One region of the Pseudoduganella sp. HUAS MS19 genome, then DNA from elsewhere that is predicted to be linked to it. Evidence: predicted binding sites of a transcription regulator. Region 1 holds the regulator's gene; each other region holds the start of a gene.
What was found. Region 1 encodes sigma-54, which starts transcription at its own class of promoters, with help from an activator protein. Its sites were predicted from a motif close to TGGCANGNAANCTGCTTT; they were not measured.

Region 1 (7,671 bases):
GCGAATGGAAGGAGGAGCTAAGCCATGAGAGGCTGTCCAGCGAATTCGCGACGAGCTGGAAACCGCCGGCGACTTTCCGCTGGCAGAACCTGGCATTCGAGAAGCTGAGCGATCAATCGGTAATGATCACAGGCGGCGTCGCTCGCAGCGACAAGGCCGGCGGCGAGACTGCCTCCCAGTCGTATGCCGTGCTGCTGGTCAAGGAAGACGGAGAACTGCGCATCCGCATGGAGAGCGGCGCGCCGCCAATCAGGCCGCAGCTCGGCCGCCGGTAACAATGAATTTTGCTGCGGCACCGGATTTTTGATCTATTATCTGCCTATGGCGATCTCTTTACTGCTTGCAGCGGCGCTGGGCGCTGCACCCATCGAACCGGAACCAATCTGGCGTTGCACGGCTGCGCACTACGCCAGCTTCGTGTCGCCATCCGGCACCCGTGAAAAGTGGCCAACGGTGCCCAAGTTGCCCGAGCAATTGCGCGAAACCCGTCACATGACGCTAAACTCGCCTGGCATGGTGCCCGGCGGGCGGGCGCACATGATGTACGTCGACACCTCCGCCAAAGTGGTCTACATCCTGCAGACTTCCGGACCGGCCGATTCCGAAGTCGTGTTCGGCCCGTTGCCGCCAGTGGACTGCCCGAAAGAGTAATGCAGGCCAATTCGTCGTTTTACCTCGCGGCCAGGGAGCGTTTCCCTGCCCTGGCCCAGAGCAGCGACCGCAATTTCCTTTCCTGCTGGGCAGAGCAGCCTTCGCCGGAGAGCGCTTATAGCTGGTTCGAATGCGTCGCCAATGTCCTGAATGAAGAAATGAAGCGGGAAAATGACCTCGCCGAGTGTTCCGGATTCTTCGAATTTACCGCCAACGTTTTCGTGTCCGCCAGCCAGGAAGTCAGGCAGTGCATCGACGTTGCGTTGGTGGAGAACCTGTTCTGGCAAGTGCCGCCTGCCAAGGCTGCCGCATACTGGAAGAAATTGCCGCCGCAACTCCAGGCCCTGTACGTCAACTTCCACCGCAAGCCTCCGCTTTAAGATCCCCTGAACCATGCCAACCATCTTCACCCATCCCGCAATTCCGCTGGCGCTCGGCGTCGCACTCGGTCCGAACCGTATTTCACGCCGCCTTCTGTTGGCAGGCATGGTTGCATCCATCGTGCCCGACATGGATGTCATCGCCTTCAAGTTTGGAATCGCGTATGCGGACCAGTTTGGCCATCGCGGCGCATCGCATTCCATTGCCTTCGCACTGGCGCTGGGCGCATTGGCGGCACTGCTTGCGCCCCTGTTGCGCGCAAAGCGCTGGATTGCATGGGCCTTTGTATCGTTTGCCTGCGTTTCCCATCCTTTGCTGGATATGTGCACGACAGGAGGCTTGGGTGCCGCACTGCTATGGCCATTGTCTGATCAGCGCCTGTTTTTCCCGACCCAGGTGATCCGCGTGTCGCCATTAACGCTTGAGCGGTTGCTCGGGCCTGCTGGAATGACGGTGGTCAGGTCTGAGTTGCTATGGGTCTGGCTTCCATGCCTCGCCGTGATGCTCGCCGCATTTGCCGTGCGTACGCGGCTTCCCAAGTTCCATGTTACGCAAAATGGCGTTTTCAGACCTGTCGCCATGGCCCGTGAACTGGGCATTTCCGGCGCCATGCTCGCGCTAGCTGTGGCCTGGCATTTCGCTGGTGATCGCAGGCTGCTTGAAACGATTGTTGTGATCTCGGTCATGACCCTGGTCAGATGTTTCCAACTGCGCGCGATGGACCCGGATGGCGCTCCAGTGGCAGCAACCAAAAATGACATGCTGCTGTTCACCAAACCTGGCCTCCTTCGCTCAGTGGAACAAATACCGATAGCGAGCATCGAACAAGTCAAAGTCTACGGGCCGAACGGCAACCGATACTACCGCTTCGAGCTCACTGGAAAGGAGGCAAAAGTATTTGCAACTTTAATGGGCCTTGAGGCGGAGCAGGCTGTGATCTCCTTCCTGCGGAAAGCTTTGCCGTCAAAGGTAGTGATCGCAAACGCCCCGCAAACCTTCGTTGAAAAGGTAAGGGGCAAGCAGGCTTAAAGCGTCAGCTTAGTCTCGAACTTGGAGCAGTTCATCGCGAACAGGCTCTTCACGTTGATCACGTTGTGGTGGGAGGTGAAGACGCGGCGCGTGAAGGCGCTGTATTCCTCCATCGACTCCACCGTAACGATCAGGTGGAAGTCGAACTCGCCCGCCACCTCGTAGCACGACATCACCTCCGGCTCGGAGCGCATGCGGTGTTCGAACTGCTTCAAGATGTCGGTATTCTGCTTCTCCAGTTCGACCGAGACGAACACTGTCAGCGGCCGCCCGGCCAGCGCACGGTCGACCAGCGCCACCGCCTTCACCAGCACGCCATCGGCACGCAGTCTTTCGATGCGGCGCTGGCAGGTCGCGACCGATGAATGCACGCGCTCTGCGATCTCGCGCAGGGGCGTGCTGGCATCCTCTTGCAGGATATTGAGGATGCTGCGGTCGATCCGGTCCAACTCCCTCATGCGAGGTGCCGCAGTGGATGCGCCCAGGCCGGCCAGCATGGTTCGAAGAACCGCTCCACCATTGCGGGCGTGACTTCGGCCAGGGTCGCGGGATTCCACTTCGGCTGGTTGTCCTTGTCGATCACCAGCGCACGCACGCCTTCGAAAATTTCGCCGTGTTCGAAGTTGCGGCGCACCAGGTTGCGCTCCATGCGCAGGCAATCCGACACGCCCAGCGCGGCGCCGCGCTTCAGCAGTTCGTGGGTCACGCTCATCATCAAGGGCGAGCGTAATTCCATCGCCTTGAGCGACTTCTGCGCGAAAGGCGTGCTGTCGCCGCGCAGCGAATCCATGATGGCCGGCACCGAACCGGCGGAGAAATGCTTGTCGATCAGGGCGCGCTGCGCCTCCAGTTCGCTGTCGCCGGCGAACGCATTGTGCGGGCCGGCAAAGACGGCAATCGCATCGCGCAGCGACTCGCCGGGAGTGGACTCGAACAGCGCTGCCAGACCGGCCAGTTCCGTTTCCGGCACGAAGTAGTCTGCCAGGTCCAGGTAGAGCGCGTCGGCCGCGCCGACCGTCAAGCCGGTCAGCCCGAGCCACATGCCGAGCCGCCCCGGCGCATGCGACAGGAAATGGCTGCCGCCCACGTCAGGGAACAGGCCGATATTCACTTCCGGCATCGCCATCTTGGTACGGCCGGTGACGATGCGCACGCCGCAGTCAGGCCCACCCTGTGCGATCCCCATGCCGCCGCCCATCACCACGCCATCCATCAGCGCCACATAAGGCTTGGGGTAGAAATGGATCAAATGGTTAAGCGCATATTCTTCGGTGAAGAAGTCTTCCAGCAGGGCGCTGCCGCCTTGTGTATTGGCGCGGCCGACGTCATGGAAAAAACGGATATCGCCGCCGGCACACAGCGCGCGTTCACTGCTGCTGCGCACGACAACCGCCGCCACGGACGCATCGTCGCGCCACGCCAGCAGCGCTTGCGTCATCGCGCGCACCATGTCGAGGGACAGTGAATTGAGGGCTTTGGGCCGGTCCAGCGTGATGAAGCCGGTGCCGTTGGAGATGTGGGTTTGGACGTGTTCGCTCATGCAAATATTTTAACGCACCCTGGCCGCAAAAAAGGGCGCCAATTGCGCCCTTTGGTGTGCTACACGGCCAGTCCTTTACATGGCGGTGGGTGGTGCTTCGTACGTATCCGGGAAATGCTTGATGGCCGCATGATTGTGGTTCTGCACACGGTCTTTGTATTTCATGACCTGGCGATCCAGTTTGTCAATCAGGGTGTCGATGGCGGCGTAGAGGTCTTGCGACAGGCTTTCGACGTACACGGTTTTGCCAGACATGCGCAGGTTGATTTCGGCTTTCTGGCGTTTCTCTTTCTCGGTGAGGTTATCTACAGTCAGGATGACAGCAATATCGATTACTTGATCGAAATGGCGCTTGACTCGTTCCAGCTTGTTCTGCACGTATTCGCGAATGGCCGGGGTCACTTCGACATGATGTCCACTGATGGTGAGATTCATACACACTCCTAAAGATGATGTCGCTCTCGAGTTCGTGCGCGCCGAAACGCACAGAGGAACCCATGCACTACAAAGATTTGCGGAGGCTTACCGGAGGGATTTTCAACGCTTCTCGATATTTGGCAACAGTCCGTCGCGCAATCACCATGCCTTGTTCTCCCAGCATGTCCGCAATCTTACTGTCGGATAAAGGATTTTTCGGGTCTTCTGCTCCTGTCAATTGCACGATCAGTGCCCGTATCGCAGTCGAGGAAGCTTCACCCCCAGCTTCGGTCGCGACGTGGCTACCAAAGAAATATTTCAACTCAAACATGCCATGTGGGGTGAGCATGTATTTTTGAGTTGTTACGCGAGAAATAGTGCTCTCGTGTAGTCCCAGTGTATCAGCAATTTCACGCAACACAAGGGGTCTCATGGCCACCGCGCCATGACTGAAAAAGTTCTTTTGTCGTTCTACTATCGCCTCCGCCACGCGTAGGATCGTGTCGAAACGCTGGCGCATATTCTTGATCAGCCACTTGGCTTCCTGCAGCTGGCCATTCATCTGCGACTCGCTCTTGCCTTGCTTGAGCAGGTTGGCGTACAGCGCGTTCACGCGCAGGCGCGGCACCACGTCGTTATTCAGCGTGACCAGCCAGCCGCCGCGGCCCTTCTTCACGATCACGTCCGGCACCACATAGTCTGACTCGCCTGACGCAAATTCGGCGCCCGGATGCGGGTTGCACTGGCGGATCACGCACTGCGCTTCGCGCAAGTCTTCGTCGTCGCAGTCGAGGGCTTTCTTCAGCTTGGTGAATTCGCGCTGGGCAAACCAGGTCAGGTGCTTTTCGACGATGGTCAGCGCCATGCGGCGCGTCACCAGCGGCACGCCCGGCATGCGCTTGATCTGCAGCGCCAGGCATTCGGCGGCATTGCGCGCGGCAACGCCGGGCGGGTCGAAACTTTGCAGCAGCACCAGGCTGCAACGCAGGTCGTCCAGCTCGATCTCCAGCTCGGGCGGCAGGCGCTCGTGGATTTCTTCCAGCGGCTCCTCCAGGTAGCCGTTATCGTCCAGCGCATCGATGATCAGCTCCATCAGCGCGCGGTCGCGCGGCTCCTGCACGGTGACGCGCATCTGCTCCAGCAGGTGTTCGCGCAGCGTGCAGCCGGAAGCTTCCAGTTGCGGGCGGCTGTCTTCGTCGTCGGCGGATTTGCTGCCGGAGCTGGCGCTCCAGTCGGTGTCGTCGCTGCCGTTGCCGGCGCTTTCGCTGTCGCCGCCTTCATAGCCTTCGCCATCGGCAGCGGCGGGGGCGTCGCCGCCCTCGCCTGGCGCGCCATCAGGTGTGGGCGCGGCGGGGCCTTCCGAGCCATTGCCGTTGCCCTGGCTGATGGCGCCATCGGCCAGCAGGCGCACCGAGTGGTCGAGCGGATCGTCAAGGCGCTCCAGCATGGGATTGTCGCCAAGCAGCTGTTCCAACTCCTGGTGCAGTTCCAGCGTGGACAGCTGCAACAGGCGGATGGATTGTTGCAGCTGCGGCGTCAGCGCCAGGTGTTGCGAGGTTCGCAGTTGCAGTGTTTGTTTCATGGCCTTCGCTTACATGCGGAAGTGTTCGCCGAGGTAGACACGGCGTACGGATTCGTTGGCAATGATGTCGTCCGGGCGGCCCGAAGCCAGCACGGCGCCCTGGTTGATGATGTAGGCGCGGTCGCAGATGCCGAGGGTCTCACGCACATTATGGTCGGTGATCAGGACACCGATATTGCGCTCCTTCAGGAAACGCACAATACGTTGGATTTCGATCACGGCGATCGGGTCCACGCCGGCGAACGGTTCGTCCAGCAGCACGAAACGCGGATTGGTGGCCAGGGCGCGTGCAATTTCCACGCGGCGGCGCTCGCCACCGGACAGCGACAGGGCCGGATTCTCGCGCAGCTTCTCGATTTGCAAGTCGGCCAGCAGCGCTTCCAGGCGCTGGTTGATCTCGGCCTTGGCCAGCGGCTTGCCGTCGACCCTCTGCAGTTCCAGCACCGCGCGGATATTTTCCTCCACGGTCAGCTTGCGGAACACCGAAGCTTCCTGCGGCAGGTAGGACAGGCCCAGCGCGGCGCGCTTGTGGATCGGCAGGCTCGATACGTCGGCGCCGCCGATATCGATGGTGCCCGCATCGGAGGCCACCAGGCCGACGATCATGTAGAAGGAAGTGGTCTTGCCGGCGCCGTTAGGGCCCAGCAGGCCGACCACTTCGCCGCAGTCGACTTGCAGCGAAACGTCGTGCACCACCTGGCGTTTGCCATAGGTTTTCTGGAGGCCGCGCACGACCAGCGTGCTGGCGCAGGTATTTGCTTGCATGCTTACTTCTTCTCCGTGGTGGCGGCAGGCGTGGTTGGCTGGGCCGCAGGCGTGGTTGGCTGGGCCGCAGGCGGTTCGGTGCGGGCCGGCTGGATCACCATGGTGCCGCGGCCGCCGCCCGGCTTGCTCTCGCCGCTTGCGGTATTGCGCACGCTGAAGAATTCCTTGCGGCTGTCGTAGGAGATGAACTCGCCCTGCACTTCATCGTTCTGCTTGCCGCCTTCCAGGCGGCGGATGGTGGCTTTGTTGAACATTTTCACCAGCTCAACCTGTTCCTCATATTCGATACGCTCGGCGTCGCCTTCCACCCACTGATCGCCGGCGCCGTCGCGCTTCTGGCGGAAGGTGGCTTTCTTGCCGTCGCCGAACAGGGTTACCTGCTGGTAGCCTTCCGGCGTCAGCTTGACGAAGGCGCGCTCGGCCGTCATGGTCAGCGTGCCGCGGGTCAGCCTGACGCCTCCCTGCAGCACGGTGATCTGCTTGACATCGTCAATGTCCATCGAGCCGTAGCTGATGTTGGTCGGCTTGTAGGAGTCGGCTTTCTCGGCCAGCGCCGGAGCCGCGACTCCCAGCAGCAAGGCTGCCGACAAGAGTAGTCGTTTCATAGTCATTCCTCAGTTATTGGTCCGCGGCCTTGGGCGGAATCTGCAGCGTGCCATTGCCGGCAAGGTGCATTTCGCGCGTCGCGTTATTGGCGCGCATGCTGTTGGCCGAAGCGGTCGTATTGCCTAGCCGCAGCTTCACCGGGCGGTCGGTTTCCATGCGGTCTTCGTCCGGGAAGATCACCAGCTTGTCCGATTCCAGGTGCAGCAGTTGCGAGTCCGGCGCCGCGGCGCGGTCGATCGTGACATGGCCGCTCAGGGTGACGCGGCTGTTGACGTCGTCCACCCGCGCCGTGTCCGCCACGATTTCCATCGGCGGCTTGTCGGCGGACAGGCTGCGCACGCGCGGCTGGTCGATCTCGGATGAATCGTCGATCGGGCGGTGGGTCAGCCGGTTGCCGGCAATAATATAGCTCGGTTTGCCTTCCCGCGTCATGCGCACGAAGGAGAAGTTGTCGATGATGTAGTCCGGCTCGTTCATGCGCAGGTCGGCCTGCATCTGTTCATCGGCCCGGTTCAGCAGTTCGAGCAGGTAAAAGCTGCCGAGCGCCGCCAGCAGCACGACGATCATGCCGATGGAAAGGCGGAAGCGGTGGGCGGTCCTCTGGTTACGCATTGCCGGCTCCCTTACGCCAGGAACTGGGCCATGACGCGCTCATAGCTGCCCGTTGCGTGCAGGACGAATTCACAGGCTTCGCGCACGG
Region 2 (7,671 bases), 1.8 Mb from region 1:
TCGTCCCTTCCGCCGCATCGACATAACTGTCGACTACATAGCCATCGCGCGCCGCAAGGCTCAGGAACCACAGCATATGGCAGCTCGATAGCGAGGCCACATAAGCTTCCTCCGGATCCACCGCGGACGGATCGGACAGCGGCACCCGCACCACATGCGGCGACGACGATCCCGGCACCACGGTGCCGCCATCAAACGTCCACTTATGCAGCCTGCTGTAACGGTTATCGGTGAACCTGGCATCGTGCCGATGCCAGGCAACTTCCGCAGTATGAGTACTCATGTCATGCTCCTTACAGTTTCGCGCAGGTGCCCGGCCAGGATGGCGCAAGCCCCTTCCGCATCTCCCGCCCTCACCAGCGCGATCAGGCGCTGGTGCTCGTCGTTCCATTCCGGACGGCGCGCGTCCGGCCCCAGACGCGCCAGGTAAAAGCGCTCGACCGACGCCCGCAGGCTGCCCACCAACTGCAGGCTGCGCGGCCGCGCGCTCGGCGCATACAGTTCATCGTGGAAGGCGCGGTCGAGGCGCAGCCATTCCAGCGGCACGGTCTCGCCATCCAGTTCATGCTGGATCGCCTCCAGCCGGCGCAGGCTGCGTTCCGTATGCAAGGGCACCGCGCGCCGCAGCACATCGGTTTCGAGCAGCACGCGCAGGTCGAACAGCTCATGCAGTTCCTCGGCGCTCAGCGTCGTCACGAAGGCGCCGCGATTCGGCTCGATTTGCACCAGGCCTTCCGCTTGCAGGGAATTGAGGGCTTCGCGCACGGGAATGCGGCTCGTGCCGAATTGTTCAGCCAGTTCGGCCTGGCGCAGCACGGCGCCGGGCGCCAGCTTGCCGTTGCTGATGGCGGCGCGCAGGGCCGCCAGGATGGCCGGGCCGCCTTGCGCACGGGGTGGTGGTGTCGTCATGCAGCAAATTGTATACACGTATACCAATCATCGCAAGCAGGCTTTCCATTACAATGGCGGATTGCCCTTTAACCTTTGTGCATTCCAATGATCGTTCTCGGCGTTGAATCCTCCTGTGACGAAACCGGCCTGGCCCTGTATGACACGCAGCGCGGCCTGCTCTCGCACGCCCTGCACTCGCAGGTCGCGATGCACGAGGAATATGGCGGCGTGGTGCCGGAGCTGGCCTCGCGCGACCATATCCGCCGCGCCATCCCGCTGCTGGAGCAAGCCCTGGGCACAGCCAAGCTCCCTGCCAGTGCGATCGATGCCATCGCCTACACGCAAGGCCCCGGCCTGGCCGGCGCCCTGCTGGTGGGTTCGGCCATCGCCTGCGCGCTGGGCATGGCGCTGGATAAGCCGGTACTGGGCGTGCACCACCTGGAGGGCCACCTGCTGTCGCCCCTGCTGGCCAGCGAACCGCCGGAATTCCCCTTCGTGGCGCTGCTGGTCTCGGGCGGCCATACACAACTGATGCGAGTGGACGGCGTCGGCCAATATGAGCTGCTGGGCGAAACACTGGATGATGCAGCCGGCGAAGCGTTCGACAAATCCGCCAAGCTGCTGGGCCTGGGCTACCCCGGCGGCCCGGCAATTTCCCGCATGGCCGAGTTCGGCGATCCGGAAGCCTGCAAGCTGCCGCGCCCCATGCTGCACTCGAAGGACTTGATGTTCTCGTTCTCGGGCCTGAAAACAGCCGTGCTGACAGTGGTGAACAACAACGGCGGCGCCGCCAATGTCTGCGAACAGGACAAGGCGAATATCGCGCGCGGTTTCGTGGATGCGATCGTGGATGTGCTGACAGCCAAGTGCCTGTCCGCGCTAAAGCAGACCGGCTTGAAACGCCTGGTGATCGCTGGTGGCGTGGGCGCGAACGCTCAGCTGCGCGCGTCGCTGAATGCGGCAGCCAAGAGGAAGCACTTCAAGGTCTACTATCCGGAACTGGAATTCTGCACCGATAACGGCGCAATGATTGCCTTCGCCGGCGCCATGCGCTTGCAGATCAATCCGCAGGCGGCGCAGCGCGATTATTCCTTCAACGTTCGTCCGCGTTGGCCGCTGGACGAACTGCGGGTCATTTGATCAGGCGAGCAGCCAGGCGCTCAGGCCTACCAGGGCCAGCAGGCCGGCTGCGATACCGGTACGCATGCCGGTGTGGTTCATTTGCTGGCGCACCATCTCGTGACGGTTCGGCTTGTCTTCCCGCTTTGCATCTTTAATAACCTCGTGCTGCTGTACTTCGGTACCCATCAGGTGTCTCCATTTGTATAGACCACAAATGTAGCAGCAGAGTGGATCTGCTGCCACACTTTTGTGCGTTGCTATGCAGCAAAACGTTGTGCCGGATGCCCTTGCCGCTGGTGCAGGAACTGCAGGACGCTGGTCCGGTAGTCAAGATATAGCCCATCCTGGGCCAGGAGCAGCCGGTCGCGCGGACGCTCCAGCCGCACTTTGACGATGCCGCCGATGGTCGCCGCCGGTCCATTTGTCATCATGATAATACGATCGGACAGCAACACCGCCTCATCCACATCATGCGTCACCATCACCACTGTGGCGCCCGTGGCGGCGACAATGCGCATCAACTCATCCTGCAGGTGGGCGCGCGTCAGCGCGTCCAGGGCGCCGAACGGTTCGTCCATCAGCAGTACCTTGGGCTCGATCGACAGTGCACGGGCGATGCCGACACGCTGCTTCATGCCGCCCGAAATCTCATTGGGCCGCTTGCCGCCTGCTGCCGCCAGTCCCACCAGCTCCAGCGCCTGCCAGGTGCGTTCCTCCAGTTGCGCACGAACCTCCTTGCCGCCGAATACCCGCTCCACCGCCAGGTAGATGTTTTCAAAACAGGTCAGCCAGGGCAGCAGTGAATGGTTCTGGAACACCACGGCACGCTCCGGCCCGGGCCCGGCGATTTCGCGTCCGCTGCACACCAGGACTCCGCTGCTTGGCAGGTTCAGGCCAGCGATCAGGTTGAGCAGCGTGGATTTGCCGCAGCCTGAGTGGCCGATCAGGGTGATGAATTCGCCCTGTTCCACTGTCAGGTTGATGTCGTTCAGCGCATGGAACTGGCCGAAGTGGACATGGACCTGGCTGATATCGATGAATTTCGACGTCATCTCATTTCTCCTCGTAGCTGAAGGCTTTGGCCAGCGCAATCAACGCCAGCTCCAGCAGCAGACCGACCACGCCGATCACGCCAATGGCGATCAGGATGTGCGGCACATTCAGGTTATTCCACTCGTCCCACACCCAGAAGCCAATGCCTACGCCGCCGGTCAGCATTTCGGCGGCGACGATTACCAGCCATGCAGTACCGATGGCAAGCCGCACACCGGTCAGCATGTAGGGCAGCACGGACGGCAGCAATATCTTCGTCGCCACCTTCCATTCCGACAGGTTCAGCACGCGCGCCACGTTCAGGTAATCCTGCGGCACGCGCTGCACGCCGACGGCGGTGTTGACGATCATCGGCCAGATCGAGCAAATGAAGATGGCCCAGATCGCGGCTGGATCGGCGGCCTTGAACAGCAGAAGGCCAATCGGCAGCCAGGCCAGCGGCGACACGGGCTTCAGCAGGCTGATTAATGGGCTGAACATGCCGTACACGAAGCTGAAGCGGCCAATCAGGAAGCCAAGCGGGATACCAACCAGCGCCGCCAGGCCAAAGCCCAGCGCCACGCGGCGCAGCGACGCGAGGATGTTCCAGCCTATGCCCTGGTCGTTCGGACCTTTGCGGTAGAACGGATCGGCAAACAGCTTGAGCGCCTCATGCCAGGTTTCCAGCGGCGTGGGGAACCCTTCATTACGCACCGCCAGTATCTGCCACACCAGCACCAACAGCGCCAGGCCGAGCAGCGGCGGCAGGATCTTCAGCACAACAGGCCGCAGCCGCCCACCCTCCGGCGCCAGCCGTACTCCTTTCGCCGCCAAGCGCGCTCGGCGCGAAGGTGCGCGCACCTCGTCCGCCGGCGGCACCGCGCTGGCGCCGCCAATCGTTTCGTAGACCGTACTCATAAGCCTGCCCCTTACGCCTTGATTTTGAATGAATCGGCATAGGCCTTGGGATGCTTGCCATCCCAAACCGCGCCGTCGATCATCTTCACGCTACGCAGCGCCGACTTCGGCACGCTCACCTTTGCCATGCTGGCCGCGTCCTTATAGACCTCGATCTGGTTCACCTGCGTGGCGACAGCCAGGTAATCCGGCTCCGCTTTGAGCAGGCCCCAGCGCTTTTGCTGCGTCAGGAACCACATGCCGTCGCTCAGGTAAGGGAAATTCACCTCGCCGTCATTGAAGAACTTCATGTAGTTGGGATCGTCCCAGGTTTTGCCCAGGCCATTCTGATAGCGCCCCAAGATGCGCTGGCCGATCACGTCGACGGTCGTGTTGACGTAGGATTTGTCGGCAATGGCTTCGGCCATTTTCACCTTGTTCGACAGGGACGCGTCGATCCAGCGCCCGGCCTCCAGCACCGCCGCGACCAGCGCGCGCGCGGTATTGGGATACTTCTTCACCCACTCCGCGCTGGTGCCCAGGACCTTCTCAGGATGGTCGCGCCAGATATCCTGCGTGGTTGTCGCAGTGATGCCGATGCCGTCCACAATGGCGCGATGATTCCACGGCTCGCCGACGCAGAAGCCATCCATGTTCCCGATCCGCATATTCGCCACCATCTGCGGCGGCGGCACGGTGATCATCTTTGCGTCCTTCATCGGGTTGATGCCGTACGAAGCAAGCCAGTAGTACAGCCACATCGCGTGCGTGCCGGTGGGGAAGGTCTGCGCAAAAGTATATTCGCGCTGCTCCGTGCGCATCACCTTTGCCAGCGAGGCGCCATCGACAGCGCCTTTCTCGGCAAGCTTCTTCGACAGCGTGATCGCCTGGCCATTGTGATTCAGGTTCATCAGCACCGCCATGTCCTTCTTCGGACCGCCGGCGCCGAGCTGCACGCCATATATCAGTCCATACAGCACATGGGCTGCATCAAGTTCGCCGTTCACCAGCTTGTCGCGCACGGCGGGCCAGGACGCTTCCTTGCTCAAAACGATCTTGATGCCGTACTTCTTATCGAAGCCCAGCACGGACGCCATCACTACCGATGCGCAATCGGTGAGCGGAATGAAGCCGACCCTGACTTCTTCCTTTTCCGGCTTATCGGAGCCTGCGGCCCAGGCGTAATTCGATAACGCTGTCGCAGCGCCCGTAGCAAGCAGGCGGCGACGGGTAAGGCTGAACGTGCGATCCATCACTATCCCCGGTGAGTAAATAATGGGGATACTGCAAGCGCCGTGCCACCCCGCTTTCAGAGGGAAAGCGGGTGGAAATCCAGCACCGCCTTTGTGCGCCGCACCAAACTGGCGCTGTCAGCGCACCGGGTGCAGCCTCGGATCGGTGCGCAAACGCTCGGCCATCAGGTCTACGAAGCTGCGGATGCGGGTCGAGCCCTGCCGGCTGTCGCGGTGAATGATATGGACAGGCACAGCCGGTGTGGCATAGTCCTGCAGCACCTCCACCAGTTCGCCCGCCTCGAGCAAGGCGGCCGCCTGGTAGGACAGCAGGCGTGCGATGCCAAAGCCGCTTCGCACCGCTTCAATGGCTGAGTCATTATTATTCACGCCCAGGCGCGGCTTGACCCTGAGCGACTGACTGCTGCCGCCGTGATGGAAACGCCAATCCGGCGGCACGCTGGAGCCGGACGAGGCGACGATGGTGTGCTGCGCCAGCTCTTGCGGCGTGGCCGGCGCGCCATGTTTCGCAATATAAGAAGGTGAGGCAATGATCATGCGCCGCACCTGCCCGACCGGAATCGCGCGCATGGTCGAATCGGGCAGTTCGCCGATGCGGATGCCAACGTCGATTCCCTCCTCCAGCAGGTTGGTCAGGCGGTCGACGAAGACAGTGGAGACATCCATCGCAGGATAGCGCTGCAGGTATTCGACAATGCCCGGCATGACGTACAGGCGGCCGAACAGCACCGGGGCGGTAACGGCCAGGTGGCCGCGGGGCGCGGCATTGATACCGGCCACCGCATCGTCGGCCTCGTCGACTTCCGCAATGATGCGGCGCGCATCATCCAGGTAGCGCTGGCCGGCTTCCGTCACGCGCACATGGCGCGTCGTGCGGTCCAGCAGCTTGACGCCCAGCCGCTCTTCCAGCGCCGCGACCGCGCGCGTGACGGCCGGCGGCGACATGCCCAGGCGGCGCGCACCTGCCGCGAAGCCCTGCTCCTCGGCCACCGCCACATAGACGGTCATCAGGTAAAGGCGGTCCATTTGCGTTTCATCATGAAGTCGATAAAGTGCCGCACACGTATCGGCATGCGGCTGCGCTGCGGATAGTACATGTAAACCGCCGCATTCGCCGTAACCTGGCCAGGCAGCAGCTGCACCAGCCGGCCCTCCGCCAGGTCGCGCTCCACCATATACAGCGCCAGCTGGCCGATGCCCACGCCGGCGCGCACCGCTTCCACCTCGCCTTCCGCGGTATTGAAGGTCGCCACGCAGGGCACGTCCTGGTAGACCGTGCCGCCCTGCCCTTTCAACTCCCACGGAATGACGCGGCCCGTGTTCGGTTGGCGGAAACCGGTGCAGCGGTGCCGCTGCAGGTCTTCCAGCGTGCGCGGCGCACCGTGGCGTTCGATATAGCCGGGCGAGGCGCAAATATGCAGGGGGATCCTGCCGAGCTGGCGCGCAACCAGGTTGCGCTCCGGCGGATTCCCCGCACGGAAGCCGACGTCGATCTTCTTCTCGATCAAGTCGGTGAAGTGGTCGTCGAACAGCATGTCGAAATGCGCGCCCGGATACCGCTCCTGGAATTCGCGCAGCAGGGGCGCCAACACCACGGTACCGAGGGACGTGGGCGCGGCAACCCGGATCATGCCTTCCACTGCCTCGCGGCTGTTCCGCACGTGGTCCAGCGCCTCGTCCAGCAGGCGCAGGCCGGGGTTGGCCAGCTCGAACAGGCGCTGGCCCTCGTCGGTCAGGCTCAGGCTGCGGGTAGTCCTGTGGAACAGGCGCACGCCGAGGTATTCCTCCAACTGGCGGATCGCCTTGCTCACTGCCTGCGCCGAGAGGCCGGCCCCCACTGCCGCCCGGCTGAAACTGCCGGCGTGCACGACGCCGATGAATAGTGTGATGACGCGGGCCTTGTCCATCATTTACAACTCAAAGTTGAAAATCAATCAGCTTTACCATCGCTAGTGTAACAGCCTGCCGACGCCTACCATTCCCTTCACCAACCACCCACCTGAAGGAGCAATATCATGGCAAACAAAGTCTGGTTCATCACTGGCGCATCGCGCGGCTTCGGCTTGCTGATTGCGCGCGACGCCCTGGCGCGCGGCGATGCCGTAGTAGCTGCCGCCCGCAACCCGCAAGCGGTAGTCGAAGCTTTGGGCGTGCATCCCAGACTGCTGCCGGTGCAGCTGGACGTCACCCGGGAAGCTGCTGCCGTCCTCGCCGCCCAGGCCGCAATCGAACGCTTCGGCCGCATTGATGTGCTGGTGAATAACGCCGGCTACGGCATTCTCGGCGCCGTCGAGGAAACGTCGGCAGATGAAGTGCGCCGCAATTACGAAACCAATGTCTTCGGCCTGCTGCACGTGAGCCGCGCGGTGCTGCCGGCCATGCGCAGGCAGCGCAGCGGCCACGTGATCAACATTTCCTCGCTGGGCGGCTACCAGGCGTATCACGGCTGGGGCGTCTACGGTTCCACCAAGTTTGC
Region 3 (7,671 bases), 2.5 Mb from region 1:
CACGCAAGCCTTGCACAAGCATGGCAAGCTGGTTGAAGCGCACCTGGGCCAGGCCAGGCTGGCGCTGCTGCGCAGCGATTCGGCCGCGGCGGCAGAATCGGTGCAGCGCGCCCTAGCATCCGATCCGCACAATATCGAAACCCTGCGCTTCCAGGGCGACCTGTTGCGCGCCCAGGGCGATGTCGCTGGCGCCCTGGCCGCGTATCGCGCCATCCTCAGGCAAAACAGGAGCAACCTGCAGGCGTTCGCCGACATTGCCGCAGTCCACCTGCTGGAGGGCAAGCCGGCGCTGGCGCGCGAGCAGCTCGACGCAGCCCGCAAGATCCAGCCGGCCAGCCTGGTCATCCTCTACGCCCAAGGATTGCTCGACCTGGCGGAAGGCAAGCACAAGGCAGCGCTCGAACGGGCGCAAATGGTGCTGCGCGCCGCCCCGGATCACCTGCCCAGCATGCTGCTGGCCGCTACGGTGGAGTTCGAGTCCGGCGCAACCGCGCAGGCGCGCGCCCATATCATGCGCTATCGCCAGTCCCACCCGAAGGAAGCCTTTGCGTTGCGTTTGCAAGCCCAATGCGATGTGCGTGAGGGCAAAGTGCTGGAAGCTTTGGCCTTGCTGGAGCCGGCAATCGCCGAACACCCCCAGGAGGTCGACTTGCTGGCCCTGGGCGGCGAGGTGGCAATGCGCGCCGGCAAACATGAACTGGCCGCGCGCTGGTTTGGCCGCGCCAGCAGCCTGGCGCCGGAATCGGGCAGCCTGCTGGCCGCCAATGGCTTGAGCCTGCTTAGCCAGGGGCAGGACGCGCGGGCAATCGAGGCGTTGCAACAGGCCACGCAGAAGGAAGGCGGGGCAGCGTCGCGCGCCGGCTCCTTGCTGGTGATGAGCTACCTGCGCAACCGCAACTTCGGCAAGGCGATGGAGCAGATCCGGCAAATGGAGGCGCTGGGTGAGAATCCTGCCGTGCAAAACCTGAAAGGCGGCGTGCTGCTGGCAAGCGGCGACCTGGCCGGCGCGCGCCAGGCGTTTTCGCGGTCCCTGCAACTGGACCCCTCCCATATGCCAGCCCTGGACAACCTTGCCGAACTCGACTGGCTGGAAAAGAAAGTGCCGCTGGCGCGCCAGCGCTACGAAGCCGCACTGGAACGCAACCGCGGCAGCCTGCCGCTGATGATGGCGCTCGCCAGGCTGGAAGCGCGCCAAGGCAAACTGCCGGCAGCCATCGGCTGGCTGGAACGGGCCATGGCGGCGGCGCCCGATGCCATCGGGCCGGTGCAGACGCTGGCGGCGCTCCACCTGCGCCATGGACAGGCGGTCAAAGCGCTCCGGCAGGCGCAGCGCCTGCAACAGCTTGACCCAAACCAGCCGGCCAGCCTGGACTTGCTGGCCCAGGCTGCCACCGCGGCCGGCCAGCACGCGTTGGCCCTGGACAGCCTGCAGAAACTGGCGCACCTGCGGCCTGCCGAATCGGATGTCCAGCTGCGCATTGCCCGGACCGCGCTGACATTGAAGCAAACCGCGCCTGCCTTGCAGGCTGCCCGCAAGGCCATTGCGCTCGCCCCGGCCAGGGAAGATGCCCTGGTGCTTGCCAGCGCGCTCATGCTCGACAACGGTGCGGCCGAGGAGGCCCGGAAGCTGGCGCGGACGGTGCAACAGCGCCAACCCGGCGCCGCCATCGGCTTCAAGCTCGAGGGCGATGCACTGCTGCATCAAGGCAAGGCAGCCGAATCCGTCGGCCTCTACGAGCGTGCTTATGAGCTGCAGCGCAGCGGTCCGCTGCTGATCGCCCTGCACCGCGCCCTGCATGCCGCCGGCAAAGGGACGGCCGCAGAAGAGCGCATGCAAGACTGGCTCGGCAAGACTCCTGCCGACCAGCCAACGAGGTTGTATTACGCCAGCCATTTACTGCAGCAGTCCCGGTTTGGCGCGGCACGGCGCGAGTATGAAACCATCCTGCAGCGCGATCCCGACAATGTACTGGCCCTGAACGACCTGGCCTGGGCGCTGCTCCAGACCAGGGATGCCAATGCGCTGCCGCTGGCCGAGCGCGCCTACCGCCTCGCCCCAGGCAACCCGGCAGTGGCCGATACCTTGGCCTGGATCCTGGCGGAAAATGGTAAACCTGCGCGTGCCCTGCCCTTGTTGAAGAAGGCATTGGAAACCGCTCCGACAGCAGCCGACATCCGCCTGCATTACGCGCACGCGCTGTTCCGCAGCGGCGACAAGCGCGGCGCGCGCAGCCAGTGCGAACTGTTGCTTGCGGTCCAGGGTCTGGCCCAGCGCGCCGAGGTCGAGGGCCTGCTGGCCAAGCTATAGGGTGTCGGCGCCCTTTACGCAATGGCCAGCCCGCCCCGGCGCCGGTGCTGGCGCGCTCCTTGCAACGTGGGCCTTATCCACTACCGGGAGTCCACCATGTTCAAGAGTGCCTTCTACTGCGGTATCGCCTGTCTGTCGGCCCTGGCGGGCGCCGGACCGGCCGCTGCCGCACCGCTCGCCCCGTTCGTACTGCATACGCCGGGCGCCGTCGAGATCAAGTTCAGCGGCTACCTGGCGCGCAGCAGCGATGCCGGCGGTGCAGGAATACGCGAAGCCAGCTTCGGCGCCGGCTATATGACCAGCATCCACGAGCTTGGCAACCCTGCCCGGCAGCTTTGGCGCAGCGGACAGGACAATCAGAGCATTTCCTTCATGATGTATGGCGCGGCCGATGCCACAGTGCTTCCCGTGGCGGGCTCGTCAGCGAACCAGGTGTTCGGGACCGGGTGTACGCATGCCGCCTTCGGCTGCGACGGCAAGATCCACCTCGACTTCTATCTCGACAAGCAAAGCGGCGGCACCAATCCCGGCTTCGGCATTGGCGGGCTCCGCGCCTCGCAGCGCCAGGGCTTCAATCAGTTGGGCGGCATCACCGATGGCGCCCTGTTGATGCGCTGGGAGTTCGTGCCCGGCCTGGCGCCTGGCGCCCCGGGCGGAACGCCGGTCACGCTAGTGCAGCAACTGAGCGGCGTCACCTCGCCCTCTTCCGGTTTTGGCAGCTACCTGGCGCGCTGCGCGGGCGGTCCGGCCTGCCGCTACTTCAGCAACGGCATGCAGCAGGCCGGGGCCGACTTCTATGGTACCAACACCATGACCAGCATCCTGGCCCTGACTGCCATTGGCCAGAACGGCTGGAGCGCACGCCTGTCGGACCCGGTGATCGCCCAGGTCGCGCTGGCCCAGCCGCCCGGCATTGCCCTGCTGCCGCTGGGCGGGGCCCTGCTGTTGCTGGTGCGGCGGCGCCGTCAGCGCGGCTGGTAGCGTCCCGGGGCGATGATCTGTTGCGGATCGAGTGCAGCCTTGATGCGGGCCACCGTGCTCCAGTAGGTATCGTGCCCGTTATCCAGCGCCCGCATCGATTGCGGGCCTACGCGGTAGGGAATATAGCCCGCTCCCATCAACCGCGCAAACGACATTTCATAGCACTGCCTGGCACGAGCGGCGTCGGCGGCATCCTGCTGGTCAAAGCAGATGGTCAGCACGCCGCCCAGCGCTCGCTCGTTAATCATGCTGAAGGTTTCGAACAGGTCAAAGCCATGACTGGCAAAGACCGGCTCCACCAGCGCGTGCACCCGCAGCAAGTCGATGCCGCGCATCGGCAGCACCGGCGCCAACCACATCATGCCGCAGCCGTCGCGCGCCGGATTGGCGCCAAGCGGAAAGCCGGGCGGCAAGCCGCCCCGGCGGCGCCAGTAGGCGCCCGCCAGGAAGCGCCCGTCCGGGATGCCCCGATTCATGTTCAGCAAGGAACGCCCAAGGTCCACTTGCGCCGATAGGCGTGCGCCGCGCTTGCCCCCTCCCATCAGCCGCGCTGCCATGCTCCCCACGGCCAGTGTCCGCTCATCGATAAAACGCAGCCGGGCCAGCGTGCCGATCGCGCGGCGCAGGCTGCGCCGCGCATCCGCCACCTGGGCCGGCCGGCCGTAAAGCGCGGCTGACACGGTCCAGGCGCCAATTCCCGCTTGCCGGCACAGGCGGGCGCGCAAGGGCGGCGGCACTGGCGGCCCTTGCGGCACCTGCGCAGCCGGGAAGACCATGCCACCCGATAACACACGCAGGTCGTTCCCGATATGCACCACGCTGCGCAAGGTGCCATCCATGCGCAGCGGGCGCAGCGCATCGACCACGGCAGCGATGCCGTCGAAGCCAGGCACGCTCGCCACCAGGTGGCTCAGCGCCTCGGTTTGCGGCATCAGCCACAGGCCGAGGCTGGTAACGATGCCGAAGTTCGCTTGCGTGAACAGGCCATCGAGCCATGGCCCGACACCATACGGGTAGAGGTGGGCCGCCGTGGCGTGGGCAAAGTGGCCAAAGCCGGTTTCGAGGGTGTCGCCGCTGGCCAGCACGATGCGCATGCCGGCCATGTGCAGCATCCGGTTGCCGTAAGGGCTGTGGCCGAAGCCGCGCTCCAGGATGTTTCCGATCAGGCTGGTATCCGGTCCCGCGCCGGTACAATCCATCCACAAGGGCAATTGCAGCTCTGCCAGGCGGGCAGCAAGCCGGGCCTGCGTGACGCCCGGTTCGATCACGGCATAAGCCAGTTCGCGGTCGATCTCGAGGATGCGGTCCATGCCGCCCAGGTCAACGATGACCTGGCCTTCGCCGCTTGGATTGGCATCGCCATAGCCCCAGTTGTGCCCGGTACTTAAGGGATACAGGGCAATGCCAAAATCGGCGGCGCTGCGCACCACCGCCACCACCTCCCCGTGCGATAAGGGGCGCAGTACCGCCAGCGGGATAACCGGGCTGGCCGCAGTGCTCGCCGCATAGGGGCCGAGATCGGCCGGCGCGGTAAGGACACGGGCGGGGCCAAGCAGCAGGCGCCAGGCTTGCAGCGCTGGTTCCAGGGAGCTCATCTCAGTCCCTCCCTTCGCGCAGGCGCACCGTGATACCCGCCTCATCCTGTGGCGAGAAGAAAAAGGGATAGAAGGAACGCTCGTCGGGGACCGATTCCATGCGCCCGCCATATAGCGCGATCTGCCGCGCCATATGCGTCAGGTCCAGCCGCAGCAGGACGGCCGGCGCGCCGACACGGCTGCAATGCCGCTCCGCTGCGGCGTCCTGGAAGCCCAGCATACGCTTGTAGAAGCGCACATGGCGCGGATTGACCTCGATGACATAGTCGGTGCTGCCATGCAGGTTGTGGGCATACACATAGGAGATGTGGATCAAGGCGGCGAACACGCGCATATTGACATTGCGGTCAATCGCCAGCCGTGCCGGCTCGCACAGGCGCCGTCCCTGCGCCCGCAGGGTAGCCAGAATGTCGCCAAAGTTTTCATCGGCAGGCAGGCCAATGGCGGGATCATCCAGGCATAAGGACATGGTTGCCACCGTTTCCCCCTGGCTGTCTGCTGCCAGCGTGATGCGGTTCGGTTCGTGGGGTGCGTTCGGGTCCACTTCATAGCCGCGCCATCCATACATCTTTTGCAGCAGCACGCTGGCCGCCTCGCGCTTGCCGGCCGAATTGGCCAGCCGGATATGGAACAGTTGCTGGTCGATCCCGTGCAGCGCCTGCTCGCCGCCGGCGGCCTCGTCAATCAACAGGGAAACAATGGTGTCTTCGTCCACGGTGCGTCCTCCTATCGGAATAGGGCTTGGACGCTCGGCCTGGCGCTAGGTTCCGCACGCGTCGGATTTCTTTTCACGGTCCTGGGCCAGCGGGGCGCCGATGCATGGCACGGATGCTGCTCGTACCCACATGCCGGCAAACCCGCCGCAAACCAATCGGAGATCCTCGCTATGACTACCTTCTGCAAGTCCCTACTGGCAACTGCTGCCTTGGTGGCGGCCGGAATTGCCAGCCTACCGGCCCAGGCCTCCACGTTCGCTTCGGCCATCCTCGACATCAACAATTTCCGCTTGCTGCATTCGGACAGTACCGCCTACAGCACGGCCGACTTCACCATCCTGCAGGGGACCAATGATGCCCACGCAACGGCCTCGCTGAACGGTGTCTTCGCCAACGGGGCGTCTTCCATCCCCATCCTGACCGGTACGCCAAATGTTGCCCAGCAATGTGTCGGGGCGCCGTGCCCGGCCCTGCCCCCGAACAATTTCACGCCCTTCCCCTACCCCCCGCCTGTCCCAGGTACCTTTGGCTATGCCGACCAGGACTTGACCGGCGCCTCGATCACGATTAACGGCAACCCGGCCGGCGCCCACGCGCGCACGCGCGCCGACGCCTCGACCGCCCTGAATGCGATTGCCTCGGGCAATTCCGATGTCGGAACCTCGACCACCTTCAGGTTCACCCTCGGCGCGTCGGACACCATGACCGTGGAATTCAGTGCCGACGCTTTTACCCAGGCCTTTGTCTCGATGGGTTCGGGACCCAACGCCAACGCCAATGCGCGCCTGTCCTGGTCGATCAATATCGTCGACCTCACTACCTCTGCAAGAATCTTCGAGTACGCCCCGTCGGAACTGAATGAAGACAGCGTACGCAGCCGTACCGACGGCGCGCCAGGCATCCTGACTTACACCTTTGCGACGCCCGTTGGTTCGCCGTTCTCGGCCGTCTCACCTCTGCTGACGGCTGGCAACAGCTACCAGATCACGATCCAGCACAACACGCTGGCCAACGCCCTGCAACAGGAACTGCCGGAACCGGATTCGCTGGCGGTGCTGGCCGCCGGCATGCTGGCAATGTCGCTGGCGCTGCGCCGCCGCAAATCCTGACCGCTTCTTGACAGGCCTCAAAGTTCGGGCGGGTTCGCCAGCGGGGCCGCAAACCCGCCCATATAATCCAAAGGACCAAGGCACCACCAGGAGCGCAGCATGGAGCATCTCTTCAGCCAATTGCTGTCCAGCCTGAAAGGCATGTGGAAACATCGCTGGGCGGGAATCAGCATCACCTGGCTGATTGTGCTGGTGGGCTGGGCCAAGGTCTATTCCCTGCCCGACGAGTACCAGAGCACAGCGCGGGTGTTCGTCGACACCCAGAGCATCCTCAAACCGCTGATGGTCGGCATGACCAGCATGCCCAACGTGGAACAGCAGGTGGCCATCATGAGCCGCACCCTGCTCAGCCGTCCAAATATCGAACGGGTGCTGCGCATGGTCGATCTCGATGTGCGCACCGTGTCGGCGCGCGAGCACGACGCGATGGTCGACGAAATGCTGAAACGGATCCGCATCAACGGCACCGGCACCTACGATATCTACACCATCAACTACACCCATTCCGACCCGCGCCAGGTGCGCGATGTGGTGCAGGCACTGCTGTCCATCTTCGTCGAAGGCAGCTTCAAAGGAAAAAAAGGCGACTCGGAGAAGGCCGTACAGTTTATCGACGAGCAGATCAGGAATTACGAAGAGCGCCTGCTCGCGGCGGAAAACTCGGTCAAGGAATTCCGCCTGAAACACAACTATCTCCTGCCACGCGAAGGGCAGGACTACGGCGGCAAGCTGCTGACAGCCACCGAGTCGCTGGCCAGCGCACAGCTCGAACTGGCCGAAGCGGAGCAGGCGCGCAAGGCGATCGAGGCCCAGTTCGGCGGCGACGAGCCCTTGCTTGCCGCCATCGCTACGCCCGGCGAAGTAAGCGAACTCGACGCCCGGATCAGCGCGTTGAACAAGAATCTCGACACCTTGCGCATGCAGTACACCGACCAGCATCCCGATGTGGCGGCTGCCCTGCG
Region 4 (7,671 bases), 1.7 Mb from region 1:
GGGTCGTTGTAGCCTTGCTGTTATTTATGCTGTTTAAGCAATTTGACAGCCACAGCATCGCTGGCGGCGCGAAGCCTATCGCTTATTCCGATCTGCTGGATGAGGTCAAAGCGAAGCGCGTTAAAGATGTCCTGATTGAAGGGCAGACCATTACTGCCACCCGTGTTGACGATTCCAAAGTCCGTACCACCTCGACCTTCCTCGACCGCGGCCTGATCGGCGACCTGCGCGACAATGGCGTGCGCTTCGACGTGAAGCCGCCTGAAGAGCCAGGCATCCTGCAACAGGTCTTCGTGTCCTGGTTCCCGATGCTGCTGCTGATTGGCGTATGGGTATTCTTCATGCGCCAGATGCAGGGCGGCGGCAAGGGCGGCGCGTTCTCCTTCGGTAAATCGAAGGCGCGCATGCTGGACGAAACCAATAACACCGTGACCTTCGCCGACGTGGCAGGTTGCGACGAAGCCAAAGAGGAAGTGACCGAGATCGTCGACTTCCTGAAAGATCCGACCAAGTTCCAGAAACTGGGCGGCCGTATTCCCCGCGGCGTGCTGATGGTCGGTCCTCCAGGTACCGGTAAAACCCTGCTGGCGCGTGCCATTGCGGGTGAAGCAAAGGTGCCGTTCTTCTCGATTTCCGGTTCGGACTTCGTTGAAATGTTCGTCGGCGTGGGTGCATCCCGTGTGCGCGACATGTTCGAGAATGCCAAGAAGCATTCGCCTTGCATCATCTTCATCGACGAGATCGACGCCGTTGGCCGCCATCGTGGCGCCGGCATGGGCGGCGGTAACGACGAGCGCGAACAGACCCTGAACCAGCTGCTGGTTGAGATGGACGGCTTCGAGGCTTCGTCCGGCGTGATCGTGATTGCTGCCACCAACCGTGCCGACGTGCTGGACAAGGCGCTGCTGCGTCCTGGCCGTTTCGACCGCCAGGTGTCCGTGGGCCTGCCGGATATCCGCGGCCGCGAACAGATCCTGAACGTGCACATGCGCAAAGTGCCGATCAGCACCGACGTGAAGGCCGACATCCTGGCCCGCGGTACCCCGGGCTTCTCCGGCGCCGACCTGGCCAACCTGGTCAACGAAGCAGCCCTGTTTGCCGCACGCCGCAACAAGCGCCTGGTCGACATGAGCGACTTTGAAGACGCGAAAGACAAGATCTACATGGGCCCGGAACGCAAGTCCATGGTGATCCGCGAAGAGGAGCGGCGCAACACCGCTTACCACGAGTCCGGCCATGCTGTGGTCGCCAAGCTGCTGCCGAAGGCTGACCCGGTCCACAAAGTGACCATCATGCCGCGCGGTTGGGCACTGGGCCTGACCTGGCAGCTGCCGGAGCACGACAATATTTCGGGCTATAAGGACAAGATGCTGGAAGAGATTTCCATCCTGTTCGGCGGCCGTATCGCGGAAGAGATCTTTGTCGGTCAGATGTCGACCGGCGCCTCCAACGACTTCGCCCGTGCTACCAAGCTGGCCCGCGCCATGGTCACCAAGTACGGCATGTCCGATGCGCTGGGCGTGATGGTGTACGAAGACAGCCAGAACGACGGCTGGCTGGGCGGCGCCAACAAGACCATCTCGGAAGCGACCCAGCAGAAGGTGGATGCGGAAATCCGCACCATCCTGGATACCCAGTACGCCCTGGCGCGCAAGCTGCTGGAAGAGAACCGCGACAAGGTTGAAGTGATGACCAAAGCACTGCTGGAATGGGAAACCATCGATGCAGACCAGGTGAACGACATCATGGCCGGCCAGGAGCCGCGCCCACCGAAGGCAGGCGTTTCCATCCGCAAGCAGCCGGGCAATGACGGCTCAGGTTCCAACCCGAACCCGAACGCTACCGCACCAGCCTGATCAAAACCGGCAAACCTGGGTCTGACCCATAGGGTCAGGCCCAGTCATATCAGCCGCTGTTGGTGAGGGGCTAGGCCTTTGACCTTCGTCGAGAGTTCCAAAGCCCATACCCCAGCCACCAGCCGCCGCACACTGGGGGTCTGACCCAGCGGGTCAGACCCCGCCTTACCGGTTTAAGATCACAGAACCCCATGCCCCAACACAAGTTCGGCCGCTTCAATTTCCCCACCAGCCGCGCGCTGGTGATGGGCATCCTCAACGCCACCCCCGATTCCTTCAGTGACGGCGGCCAATTCGCCAGCCTCGACTACGCAATCACCCACGCCGAGCAGATGATCCGCGATGGCGTCGACATCATCGACATCGGCGGCGAGAGCAGCCGCCCCGGCGCCCCGGCCGTCCCGCTGGGCGAAGAATTGCGCCGCGTCATGCCCCTGATCTTTGCCTTGCGCGACTGTGGCAAGGCGATCAGCGTCGACACCTGTAAGCCGGAGGTCATGCGCGAAGCGGTACTGGCCGGGGTCGACATGATCAACGATATAAACGGTTTCCGCGCGCCCGGCGCCATTGAAGCCGTCAAGGACAGCGATTGTGCGTTGTGTGTAATGCACATGCTTGACAATCCGACAACAATGCAGGCCAACCCCGAGTACAATGATGTTGTGCGTGAAGTCACGGATTTCCTGGCTGAGCGCATTGCCGTCCTGACGGCGGCAGGCATCGACAAGGAACGCCTGTGGATCGATCCGGGCTTTGGTTTTGGTAAAACAGTCGAGCACAATTACGCACTGCTGAAGGCGGGCAGGCAGATGGTTGCCGAACTGGGCGTGCCGCTGCTGGCCGGCCTGTCGCGCAAGTCGATGATCGGCGCCATCACCGGCAAGCCTGTCGAGCAGCGCCTGGCCGGCAGTATCGGGGGAGCGCTGGCAGCAGTAGCGCAAGGTGCCCAGATCGTCAGGGTGCATGATGTAGCAGAGACCGTCGACGCACTACGCGTGTGGCAGGCGGCGCATTAGAAAAGGAAGAAAACACAATATGGCACGCAAATATTTCGGTACTGATGGCGTACGTGGCCTGGTGGGCCAGGCTCCGATCACCCCCGACTTCGTCATGCGCCTCGGCTATGCCGCAGGCAAGGTGCTGGCCAAGACCGCCGCGACGGGTACTTCCCGCCCAGCCGTCCTGATCGGCAAGGACACCCGTATTTCCGGCTACATGCTGGAAGCCGCGCTGGAAGCGGGCTTCTCGGCAGCCGGCGTGGACGTCAAGCTGGCCGGTCCGATGCCGACCCCGGCCATCGCCTACCTGACGCGCGCGCTGCGCCTGCAGGCCGGCGTAGTGATCTCCGCATCGCACAACCCGTTCCAGGACAATGGCATCAAGTTCTTCTCCGACCAGGGCACCAAGCTGCCCGACGCGGTCGAGCTCGACATTGAAGCGATGCTGGACCAGCCGATGGACTGCGTATCGCCGGAAAAGCTGGGCCGCGCCCGCCGCCTGGACGACGCCCAGGGCCGCTACATCGAATTCTGCAAGAGCACCTTCCCGTATGAGCTGGACCTGCGCGGCCTGAAAGTCGTAGTCGATTGCGCCCATGGCGCCGCCTACAACATTGCTCCGCATGTATTCCATGAACTGGGCGCGGAAGTAGTCGCCATCGGCAACAAGCCGGACGGCCTGAACATCAACGACGGCGTTGGCGCCACCGCGCCGAAAGCCATGGCTGCCGCCGTGCTCGAGCACAAGGCCGACCTCGGCATCGCGCTGGACGGTGACGCAGACCGCCTGATCATGTGCGACGCGACCGGCCGCCTGTATAACGGCGACGAGCTGCTGTATGTGATGGTGATGGACCGCGTAGCCAATGGCGGTGTGGCCGGCGCCGTCGGAACCTTGATGACCAATATGGCGGTCGAGGTGGCGCTGAAACAGAAGGGCATCGGCTTCGCCCGCGCCAAGGTGGGCGACCGCTACGTGCTGGAAGTGATGCAGGAAAAAGGCTGGATCCTGGGCGGCGAGGGCAGTGGCCACCTGTTGGCGCTGGACAAGCACAGCACCGGCGACGGCATCATTTCCGCGCTGCAGGTACTGTCCGCGCTCAAGCGCAGCGGCAAGACCCTCGCTGAGATCGCCGGCGAAGTCACGCTGTTCCCGCAAACCCTGATCAACGTGCGCGTGCCAGCCGGTTTCGACTGGCAGAAAAATGCCGCCATGGTCGCGGAAAAAGAGAAGGTGGAAGCCGAACTGGGCGACACCGGCCGCGTGCTGATCCGCGCTTCCGGTACCGAGCCGCTGATCCGCGTCATGGTCGAAGCGCGTGACGCCGACAAAGCCCAGAGCATGGCGCGCCGCATCGCCGATAAAGTCGAAACGGCGCTGGCAGCATAAAGTTGCCCGCGTGACATTGACGGATAATGCCTCGCCGGGGTATTATTCGTTCATCGGAGTGTAGCGCAGCCCGGTAGCGCACCTGCTTTGGGAGCAGGGGGTCCAAGGTTCGAATCCTTGTACTCCGACCAGGAAATTCTCGAGCGGGTTGTCTTTGGACAACCCGCTTTTCATTTGCGGCATGGCTTATCATTGCATCGCCCGCGACTCTGCCCTTAGCTCAGTTGGATAGAGCATCGGCCTTCTAAGCCGAGGGTCGCAGGTTCGATTCCTGCAGGGCAGGCCAATTACTTCAAGGACTTAAGATGCTTCTTGGTCCTTTTTTTGTATCTGAAGCTTTCGGGTCGGCCGTGCGCGGCCACAGCAGAGTTTCCAGGTGGCCCCTTGTCAAAGGATGACGCAGTGGCCACTTGGACTTGCTTTGATAAGTTCAGCCATAGCGACGACGGAACAGTGCCAACGACACCAGGCCAATTGCCAGCAGTAGCAGGCTGCCTGGCGCTGGAACTTCTGCAGTTTCCTCCGGCATTGCGGTCACGCTGCTGCCCAGGTTTAATTGGATGTTCTTTCGCACGATGAACGTGCCGCCCAGTTTTGAGTCCTGGTTGAAGTGCAAAGTGCTGTCCGCGCCGGAAGCGAACAAGGTGCCGAACCATTCGCCCCATGCACCCTGTGTCCAGTTGCCCTTGGTTTCTGTGTAGATATCGTTGGCGCTGCCGTTCAGCATTTCGAAATCGAACTTCGAGTCAATGTTGACGTTGCCGTCGATAAATAGGTTAATCGCGCCGCCGGATAGGTCGAAGATGAATCTGCTCTCGGCGCCGACTGTCAGCGAGTCAAAGTAGTACGAGCCTGCGCTCAGCTTCAGGGTCGAGCCGTACTCGAGATTGACCTTGCCGTACTGACCTGTCGCCATTTCTCCAGTAGCGCCAGATTTAAGGCCATACGCATTGCTGCCAGCCTTGAAATCGGTGGCGGGCGGCAAGGCATTCAGCGACGGTGAATTCGTCTTGACGGCAACGTTGCCGGTCACATTGGCCTGGTATTTCACCTCAACCATGTTGCCGGCAGTCGCATTTCCTTTGACCTGGGATTTCTGCTCAAGAGTGATGTTGCCGCCAGCAGCCAGGTTGCCGCTTACCTGCGACTCATATTTAGCGTGAATGTTGCCTTTAGCGCCAACGTTACCAACGACGTTGCTGCCTTGTTCCAGATTGATGTTGCCACCTGCGAGAAGAGTAAATGGTGTGGCATTGGCAAAGGTCGGGGATGCAAGGAGGGCGGCGGCGAGGAGCTTGAAGTTCATAAATGATATCTAAAATTTGCTACTGGCAATTAAGGATTTCCATAAGCAAGTTCTAGGCCATGTAGTTATAAATCTTTGATTAATAAAGAATGTAACGGCCCCGTGCATCCGCAACGGGTGCTGGATGTAAAGTTTATCGACATTAAAAAACTAATAAAGATTGACTTTGTTGCAACCCCACTTAAGACGTATGGTGTCGAAATTTTTTACATGTGCCCGCCCGGAATATCCCACGTCCTCAGCAGATCATTGTTTTCAAACAAAATTTCCATATTGGCATGAGAATTGCTTAAAAATAATTTGTGATGTCCTCACGTAAATTTAATTAAGAAAGTGAAAATGAAACTGCTGAAGAAACTGTCCCTGGCTACCGCCCTGTCGATTTCCCTGATGGCTGGCGCTTCCGCGAATGTGATCCAAACCACGACCCCGGTGTCGATGGATTCCAACGGAGGCTGGAAGGTGCAACAGATGTCCAGCATCACGCTGGCACACGGCACCAATGAGATCTTCGGACTGACCAGCTCGATGAACATTAAAGACCAGGGCTGGGGCGGCCAGGATCCGGCGGGCAACCATGTTCTGATCGGCCTGTTCTCGGACGGTGTCAATTTGTTCAACGTGCACGTTGCAGGCGGCTTGCATAGCTGGACGACCCAGGCTTTTGACATCGCGAAAGATGGCAACGCGCTGAAAAACCTCAACCTCAAGCTGGACTCGATTGACTGGACCTTGAACCCTATCGTCAAGTTGCAGATGTTCGCGTCGCCAATCGGTTATCCGGGCTGGCAGTTGCATGTGACGAATGCGACCTTCACCGTCGATTCGGCCAAGGTTCCTGAGCCTGCTTCCTTAATGCTGCTTGGACTGGGCCTTGCTGGCCTGGCAGTAGCGCGCCGTCGCAAAGCCTGATTGCTGGCATTCTTGCCAAGGGCCGGGTTCTGCATTGCGCAGGGCGCGGCCCTTTTCAATTGAAGCTACAGATCCAGCAGTGATTGCTGCTGCGGTTCGGACGCTTTTTTCCTGGCCGGTGGGCGTGGGTCTGCCCATGCCTGCATCAGGTCGTGGGGATAAGGGTTAAGAAAGGCGCGGGCAAACTCGGGATCGCGGCAGGACAGCCAGTCGCGATAGGCTTCCGGTGGTACCACAACCAAGGTGCGCTTTTCGTCGTCGGGTTTGTGGAAACGCTTCAGCAAGGGGTGTTCGTCGGCGTTGATGGTTAGCTGGGTGAATGAATGCCTGATGCCGCCGTCTGCTTCTTCCCAACTGCGCCACATGCCGGCCACGGCGAAGGGGCGTCTATCTGCCATGCTGATCTGCCAGCGCACGGCTTTGCCTGACTCGTAATTCGGTTCGTAAAATCCTGTCATCGGAACCAGGCAAAGCTGGCTTGCGCGCCAGTATTTGCTGTAGGAACGTAGTTGGCCGATGGTTTCGCTGCGGGCATTCATGGTGGTGAGCGATGGCATTGCCGCTGGCGCATGGCGGCGCGGCACAAAACCGAAGGAGGCAACGACGCATTCGGGCTGGCCGTCGAGGCCAAGGCGGATGATGGGGGCGTCGTAGTCCTTCCAGGTCTCGTCGGGCCATTCCATGCCGGCGATGTTGGACAGGTCAATGTCCATCATTTCCTGCAGCAGGTCGCGCGAAGTGGGGCGGTAATTGGTACACATGGGGGCTATGCTAACCCGATTGTGCTTGCTAAACTACTGTATATGCATACAGTTACACGAAAGCCGCTAACTGCCGCTCAGCTACGTGAAATCTGGCTGCGAAACCAGAATGACGACATGCTGGCCGTGCTGTGGGAGATCAAGCGCCTGCGCAGGCTGGTGGTACGGGCGAGTCATTTGCACTGGACGTTTCGCGAGGAACTCAAGGGAGAGCCGTGCCTGGAGGAGGACCGGCCATTTGCCACGGCAAGGGAATTGCGGCGGCGGGCCAATGCAATCAGGAATGCGGACTGATATCATTCCTGCATGAAAAATCTACTCCTGGTGGGAGCGACCGGCCTTGTCGGCCGCGTGGTATTGAAGCTGGCGCTGGCCTCGCCGGAGGTGGCGCAAGTCATTGCGCCTGTGCGCCGGAGGCTGGAGCCGCACCCTAAGCTGGTGGCGCCGA

Region 2: ACWBU6_RS25680 (CmpA/NrtA family ABC transporter substrate-binding protein) is a predicted target of sigma-54. The motif match lies at 5,226-5,243, and genes of this name have one in related genera.
Region 3: ACWBU6_RS15815 (EDSAP-1 family PEP-CTERM protein) is a predicted target of sigma-54. The motif match lies at 5,705-5,722, and genes of this name have one in related genera.
Region 4: ACWBU6_RS12410 (PEP-CTERM sorting domain-containing protein) is a predicted target of sigma-54. The motif match lies at 5,825-5,842, and genes of this name have one in related genera.

The regions. Positions count from the first base shown of each region.
Region 1 covers NZ_CM132133.1:953,778-961,448, reverse strand. The annotation lists gene ACWBU6_RS04490 (hypothetical protein) at 1-275, shown strand, start outside; gene ACWBU6_RS04485 (hypothetical protein) at 322-651, shown strand; gene ACWBU6_RS04480 (DUF7674 family protein) at 651-1,031, shown strand; gene ACWBU6_RS04475 (metal-dependent hydrolase) at 1,045-2,061, shown strand; gene ACWBU6_RS04470 (Lrp/AsnC family transcriptional regulator) at 2,058-2,519, opposite strand; gene ACWBU6_RS04465 (enoyl-CoA hydratase/isomerase family protein) at 2,516-3,601, opposite strand; gene hpf (ribosome hibernation-promoting factor, HPF/YfiA family) at 3,677-4,036, opposite strand; gene ACWBU6_RS04455 (RNA polymerase factor sigma-54) at 4,104-5,600, opposite strand; gene lptB (LPS export ABC transporter ATP-binding protein) at 5,610-6,365, opposite strand; gene lptA (lipopolysaccharide transport periplasmic protein LptA) at 6,368-6,970, opposite strand; gene lptC (LPS export ABC transporter periplasmic protein LptC) at 6,984-7,583, opposite strand; gene ACWBU6_RS04435 (KdsC family phosphatase) at 7,595-7,671, opposite strand, start outside.
Region 2 covers NZ_CM132133.1:5,605,413-5,613,083, forward strand. The annotation lists gene ACWBU6_RS25650 (OsmC family protein) at 1-283, opposite strand, end outside; gene ACWBU6_RS25655 (GntR family transcriptional regulator) at 280-909, opposite strand; gene tsaD (tRNA (adenosine(37)-N6)-threonylcarbamoyltransferase complex transferase subunit TsaD) at 997-2,031, shown strand; gene ACWBU6_RS25665 (hypothetical protein) at 2,032-2,199, opposite strand; gene ACWBU6_RS25670 (ABC transporter ATP-binding protein) at 2,271-3,065, opposite strand; gene ntrB (nitrate ABC transporter permease) at 3,067-3,963, opposite strand; gene ACWBU6_RS25680 (CmpA/NrtA family ABC transporter substrate-binding protein) at 3,975-5,195, opposite strand; gene ACWBU6_RS25685 (LysR family transcriptional regulator) at 5,313-6,221, opposite strand; gene ACWBU6_RS25690 (LysR family transcriptional regulator) at 6,203-7,105, opposite strand; gene ACWBU6_RS25695 (oxidoreductase) at 7,211-7,671, shown strand, end outside.
Region 3 covers NZ_CM132133.1:3,469,404-3,477,074, reverse strand. The annotation lists gene prsT (XrtA/PEP-CTERM system TPR-repeat protein PrsT) at 1-2,308, shown strand, start outside; gene ACWBU6_RS15830 (hypothetical protein) at 2,405-3,289, shown strand; gene ACWBU6_RS15825 (FAD-binding oxidoreductase) at 3,274-4,884, opposite strand; gene ACWBU6_RS15820 (N-acyl amino acid synthase FeeM domain-containing protein) at 4,886-5,599, opposite strand; gene ACWBU6_RS15815 (EDSAP-1 family PEP-CTERM protein) at 5,771-6,709, shown strand; gene ACWBU6_RS15810 (XrtA system polysaccharide chain length determinant) at 6,809-7,671, shown strand, end outside.
Region 4 covers NZ_CM132133.1:2,689,007-2,696,677, forward strand. The annotation lists gene ftsH (ATP-dependent zinc metalloprotease FtsH) at 1-1,856, shown strand, start outside; gene folP (dihydropteroate synthase) at 2,048-2,872, shown strand; gene glmM (phosphoglucosamine mutase) at 2,892-4,244, shown strand; tRNA gene ACWBU6_RS12395 (tRNA-Pro) at 4,299-4,375, shown strand; tRNA gene ACWBU6_RS12400 (tRNA-Arg) at 4,454-4,530, shown strand; gene ACWBU6_RS12405 (DUF7305 domain-containing protein) at 4,675-5,550, opposite strand; gene ACWBU6_RS12410 (PEP-CTERM sorting domain-containing protein) at 5,890-6,462, shown strand; gene ACWBU6_RS12415 (SOS response-associated peptidase) at 6,528-7,223, opposite strand; gene ACWBU6_RS12420 (hypothetical protein) at 7,341-7,517, shown strand; gene ACWBU6_RS12425 (NAD-dependent dehydratase) at 7,530-7,671, shown strand, end outside.